One region of the Phyllobacterium sp. TAF24 genome, then DNA from elsewhere that is predicted to be linked to it. Evidence: predicted binding sites of a transcription regulator. Region 1 holds the regulator's gene; the other holds the start of a gene.
The links. Region 1 encodes PhoB, which activates phosphate uptake and scavenging genes when phosphate is short. Its sites were predicted from a motif close to TGTCATNNANCTGTCAT; they were not measured.
Positions count from the first base shown of each region.

Region 1 (3,132 bases):
TTCACCAATCCGACGGAAAAGCGCACGCAGGACTACATCACCGGACGCTTCGGCTAATCACGGGAAACAGGGATAAAAAAATGACCGAGACGCAGCATACCGTCCGTTCCTATGACGACGAACTGAAGTTCCTGACCCACAAGATCGCCGAGATGGGCGGCCATGCGGAACGCATGGTCGAACAGGCTGTTACAGCCATGGTGAATTCAGACAATGCGCTGGCCCAGCGCGTTATTTCTGATGATCTCATTCTCGATGCTGGACAGCGCGAGATTGACGAGAAAGCCATCACCATCATCGGCAAGCGCCAGCCCATGGCGATTGATCTGCGTGAAATCATCGGCGCCATCCGTATTTCGTCCGATCTCGAACGGGTCGGCGATCTCGGCAAGAACATCGCCAAGCGCGTTGTTGCCGTCACCGATACGCGCCAGACGCTTTCCGTCTATCGCGGCCTGCAGACCATCGCCGAACTCGCTTTGACACAGCTCAAGGATGTGCTCGACGCCTATGCGACGCGTTCCGTGCAGCAGGTCAATATTGTCCGCGAGCGTGATGACGAAATCGATGCGCTCTACACATCGTTGTTCCGCGAACTTCTGACTTACATGATGGAAGATCCGCGCAACATTTCTGCCTGCACGCACCTGCTCTTCTGCGCCAAGAATATCGAGCGCATCGGAGACCATGCGACGAATATTGCTGAAACGGTCTACTACATCGTGACGGGTGCACAGCTTCCAGCCGAACGGCCCAAGGAAGACCAGACCCACAGCATCATCGTTGATGAAGCCAGACAGCCTTAATCAGGAATCCAGCAATGGCGATAGCTCCCAAAATCACAGTTGTCGAAGACGAGGAAGCGCTGAGCGTCCTTCTCCGGTACAATCTTGAAGCCGAAGGCTATGTCGTCGAGACGATTGCACGCGGCGACGAGGCCGAAATTGCGCTGCGTGAAAAAGTGCCAGATCTGCTCATCCTCGACTGGATGCTGCCGGGCCTTTCCGGCATCGAACTTTGCCGCCGCCTGCGGGCACGGCGCGAGACGGAAATCCTGCCGATCATCATGTTGACAGCACGCGGCGAAGAAAGCGAACGGGTTCGCGGTCTGGCGACGGGTGCTGATGATTATATGGTCAAGCCGTTCTCGACACCGGAATTGCTCGCCCGTATCAAGGCCATGTTGCGCCGGGTCAATCCCAGCCTCCTGTCGCATGTGCTGAGCTTTGGCGATCTGAAGCTTGATCGCGAGCAGCACCGGGTGTTCCGCAAGGAGCGCGAGTTGAAGCTTGGTCCAACCGAGTTCCGTCTGCTGGAATTTTTGATGCAGTCCCCCGGCCGGGTTTTCTCACGCGGTCAGTTGCTGGACAATGTCTGGGGTGCTGACATTTATGTGGATGATCGCACTGTTGACGTCCATGTCGGACGGCTGCGCAAGGCGATCAATATTGGCCGCTCGATCGATCCGATCCGCACTGTGCGTGGTGCCGGTTATTCGTTTGGTTGATGGTTGCAAATTAGCTGCATAGCGCGTGGTTCGTGGTTCGACAAAACAACCATGAGGGAGAGGGAGGATGCAAAGCTAATCGCAAAGGTTGCAGAACATGATAGCGCCCASCTCCAAGTTCGTTTGAGCTTCTTAGCCGTGGGTCCTCGGGTCAAGCCCGAGGATGACGGAGAGGGTGAGGTGTGGGAGTCAAGTTCTGCAACCTTTGCGATTAGCTTTGCATCCTCCCTCTCCCTCATGGTTGTTTTGTCGAACCACGAACCACACCGCTCACAACCTAATGCCTGCGCGAAAGCTCCCGTGTTGCCTGTTCAATACCCGCAAGGGTCATCGGATACATGCGATCTGCGAAAATCTTGCGGACCATTGCGGTTGAGGCGGTATAGCCCCAGTACTGCTCTTTTGATGGGTTGAGCCAGGCGGCATTTTTCCAGTGATCGAGCACGCGGCTGAGCCAGATTGCACCGGCTTCCTCATTCCAGTGTTCGACCGACCCACCTGGATGGGATACCTCATAGGGCGCCATGGCGGCATCGCCGACGAAGATCACCTTGTAGTCAGGTCCATATTTGTGGATCACATCAAGCGTCGGAATCTTTTCCGCATGGCGGCGGCGATTGTCTTTCCAAACGCCTTCATAGAGGCAATTGTGGAAATAAAAATACTCCATGTGTTTGAATTCCGAGCGCACGGCGGAGAATAGTTCTTCGGCAATCTTGATGTGCTCATCCATCGAACCGCCGACATCGAAAAACATCAGCAGCTTGACGTGGTTGCGCCGCTCCGGGCGGGTCTGCACATCGAGATAGCCGTGCTCGGCGGTTGATTTGATGGTGCCTGACAGATCAAGCTCATCATCCGCGCCCTCGCGCACCCAGCGGCGCAGGCGTTTCAGCGCAACCTTGATATTGCGGGTGCCAAGCTCCACGCTGTCATCGAAATTCTTGAATTCGCGCTTGTCCCACACCTTCACCGCGCGGCCATGGCGGCCCTCATCCTGACCGATCCGCACCCCTTCCGGATTATAGCCATAGGCGCCAAACGGCGAGGTGCCAGCGGTGCCGATCCATTTTGACCCGCCCTGATGCCGGCCCTTTTGCTCTTCCAGCCGCTGGCGCAATGTTTCCATCAGCTTGTCGAAACCACCAAGCGCCTCGATCAGCTTTTTCTCTTCTTCGGTCAGATGTTTTTCCGCAAGACGCCGCAGCCACTCCTCGGGGAGATTGGCAATGTCGATACCGTTCTCGCCGGTCAGGGATTCCAGTCCCTTGAAGACATGGCCGAAAACCTGATCAAAGCGGTCCATATGCCGCTCATCTTTTACCAGTGCCGAGCGGGCGAGATAATAGAACCCCTCAACATCATAGGTCACCAGCCCGGCATCCAACCCTTCAAGCAATGTCAGATATTCCCGCAGCGATACGGGAATTTTTGCAGCTTTCAGTTCGAGAAAGAAGGGAATGAACATGACGCGATTATACCATTTTCAGATATTCAATGAATGGGGTCAGTTCACCGATGCGGTCATAAAGTTTGCGGGCCGTTTCGTTGTCATGGGCGGTGGTCCAATAGACGTATTGCGAGCCAACCTTTGTCGCCTCCATATGGACAGCTTCGATCAGCGC
Region 1 covers NZ_JBFRDN010000002.1:35,288-38,419, reverse strand. The annotation lists gene pstB (phosphate ABC transporter ATP-binding protein PstB) at 1-57, shown strand, start outside; gene phoU (phosphate signaling complex protein PhoU) at 81-806, shown strand; gene phoB (phosphate regulon transcriptional regulator PhoB) at 821-1,507, shown strand; gene AB4Y96_RS01950 (vWA domain-containing protein) at 1,785-2,975, opposite strand; gene AB4Y96_RS01945 (GNAT family N-acetyltransferase) at 2,983-3,132, opposite strand, start outside.

Region 2 (3,132 bases), on a different contig from region 1:
TTGCCATCCGTCGTGGTGTTCGCGAAGAAATACTTTCCCGAATTGGAGTCGGGGGCCGTCGTCGCGTTGGTGTAGGCGATCAGATCTGCCACGGCCTGCGACACATTCGTAAAATGCTCACGATCCTGATAATGCGCGCGCGCCACATAGGCTCCGCCCAAGGTGGTGCCAAGTCCATCTGCCAGCTGGGCCAGATTGCCATCGGTGATGAAGGCGTCTTTGAGTGCTTGCTGTTGTTGTTCGGTAAAGGGCAACAAAGTCGCCTGACGAATGTCGCCTGTCTGTATTCCGCCTGTAACAGCGTAGTTCGAAGACAATGCTGCTTTGCCATTTGCCGATTTGCCCAGCACGGTCAGCGGCGAAAGTCCTTTCAGGACAGCAATATTGGATACTGTCTGAGCCTCCGCGTGGGTCGCAGATATCAGACCAAGCCCGAGGCTGATGATGAATAAATTAAATATACGCAAGGCTAAACTCCTATGGGATGTAGCTTTGTCAAACCCTTGACGATGGTTGACGTGGCTCGGAGGTTGAAATTCATAATTTGTAAATGGACGCTATTCCTGGTCAAGCTGCTTATTGCAATCCCGGTTCCTGCAGGTAAGTGACGCGCGCACTCACCCCGGTGGGTGTGAAGTCGGTGAAGACGCCATCCACGCCCAAATGAAAGAACTTGAGATATTCGAGGCTGGGATCGCCGTGGTAATCGGCGGCCAGATATTTCTTTTCGTTCCGAAAGGTGAAGACATGCACGAATAGACCAGCCTTATGTGCATCGGCGATCAGGCTGGTGGCATCTTGAGTCGAGGCTTCGGGCGTTGATCCCTTGAAAGGCGTGCCATCTGCGTTGGTCTCTTTCCATGGCGAGATCTTGAGAGGCACGATCTGAGGTTTCCACGGGCCGATGCCGTCGGCATAGGTCTTGATCTCAGCGAGGCCTTCGGGGGTCAGCATGGCATCAAACCAGCGCGGATCGCCGGAGACTGTCCAGTCGAAAGGGCGGGAATTGGTGATGTCGTCATAGAGAACTTTGCCGGTTTTGAAATCAACGCCGTCGCCATCAATAAGCTGGACCAGTCTGGTCTGCAGTCCGTGATCATGCATATATTTCAGACTGCTTGGTTCAAAACTCTGCACCAGAATCGGTGCGTCCTTTGAATCGAGGGCGTTATCCTTGATGATCTTCATCACGGCGTCCTCAAGCGGGCGGCTACCCGGCGCTCCGCAACCATTGGCGATGGCCTGCGCATTGTTCCATGTCGGATTCTTGGTTTCCGGATAGACGGCGATCGCGCGACCGGTTTCCTTGGCCTTTGCCTTGGCGATATCGATGATCTCCTGAAAGCTGAGGACCGGGAATTTGCCATTGAAAACCTTTGGTCGTTCATTGGCTGCGTCAAAAGTCGTACCGGCAATCCAGTTCTTCAGTTCCGCCATGGTGAAATCGGTAATCGACCAATCATCGGTGTGGTCTTCGCCATCAACGATCAGGGATTTCAGCACCGATTTGGCATCCGCCGGATTGGTGAGATCGGTGAGATATTCTGCTGGCCCGCTGGTCGGAGTTTGCGCCCACTTCACCTTAACCGGGACACCCGGCACCGTGCGCTTGCGGGCCGCAACATCAGGATTGCTCTTTGCCACCTCAGCGATGTTGGTATTGTCGCTCAACCATGGATTATGGCGTGCAACCAACACGCAATCCTTGGTCAGATGCAAGTCCTCTTCGAGGGCGTCTGTTCCCAGAGCCGCAGCAAGATCATACGACGCCTCGGTCTCTTCCGGTACCAATCCGGGCAAGCCGCGATGTCCGACTATCAGCGGGGGCTTACCATCCAGAGTTGGGAAAGTTTTTTGGCTCACGGCAGCGGAAGCGCTTTGCGCCTCGGCCGCTCGCTGGGTATTCAGCGCAAAAACCACCGAGCACAACAGTGCGAAACCGGTCAGCACTTTCGACCCCGCGAGAATATACTTCATGATCGCGTCTCCAATCCTGCCGATGCCATGGCTCTGAGCACCTCGAAATCCGCGGCCGCACCAACGCCTTTTCGCCTTCTTATCGCAACTATCTGACAAGTGGATGACCATCCGGGAGATGCAGATGCAGGCTACAGAACGACTTGACCATCGAGGCAAAGCAATCAATGACCCGCAGCTTGCAACTCATCGGCAAGAACTTTTACCAGCTGTGCGGCGGGCAGTTCGCGCGCCATTGGCGCTCCCTGGCCAGCCCACTGGGCGGCAAACTCGTTGTTGCCATGTTTAGCCGCGCCAGCATGAAGCCGCTTTGCAAGGTCATATGCTACCGGATAGGGCGCGGGTATCGGGCTTCCGGCCGCCTCGCAATACGCAATGAAACGGTTGACAATGCCCCGCGCCGGGCGTCCTGACAGAACCGACGTCAACCGCGTGATAGTGGCTCGGTCACTCTTGAGATATTCCCGATAACTGGCATTTGCTGCGGATTCCGGGCATAGGATGAATGCTGTTCCGAGCTGTGCAGCAGTCGCTCCCAGATCGAGCGATGCCCTGATGCCTGCGCCATCCATGATCCCGCCTGCCGCAATCACGGGCAAGCTGGTCCGGGTGACAAGCAATCGGACGAGAACCGACGTACTCAGCCGCTCGTCCACCTCTTGCGGGTCGAAAATGCCGCGATGGCCGCCAGCTTCAATTCCCTGCGCCACTATTCCATCAATCCCGGCTCCCTCAATCGCTTTGGCTTCGGACAGGCCGGTCGCAGTCGCCAGCATCTTGATACCGGCTTTGCGGAAAGCAGAGATCTTGTCGGGGCTAGGCAAACCAAAATGAAAGCTTATGACCGCCGGACGTTCATGGAGCAGCATGCGAAACGCATCTTCGTCCGCAAGGAAGGTCTTGTAGATTTCATCCAGCGTAACCGGTGCCTCAATGCCGAATTCCATGAAAAGGGGGGCGAGATATTTCAGCCAATTGGTTTCGACCCCGGCATCCCGGCGGGCTGGCTCATGGCAAAAGACATTCACATTGAAGGGCCGGGAAGTCAGCGCGCGCGTTTCTTCCATCGCCTGACGGGCCTGTGCCACCGTGCTGGCTCCGATCCCGAGTGATCCGAGTCCGCCTGCATTGGAAACTGCCGCAGCAAGAGCGGGA
Region 2 covers NZ_JBFRDN010000014.1:45,372-48,503, reverse strand. The annotation lists gene AB4Y96_RS13745 (phosphatase PAP2 family protein) at 1-467, opposite strand, end outside; gene AB4Y96_RS13740 (glycerophosphodiester phosphodiesterase family protein) at 577-1,977, opposite strand; gene AB4Y96_RS13735 (NAD(P)H-dependent flavin oxidoreductase) at 2,142-3,132, opposite strand, start outside.
Region 2: the regulator PhoB is predicted to act here: its motif matches at 2,070-2,086, upstream of AB4Y96_RS13740 (glycerophosphodiester phosphodiesterase family protein).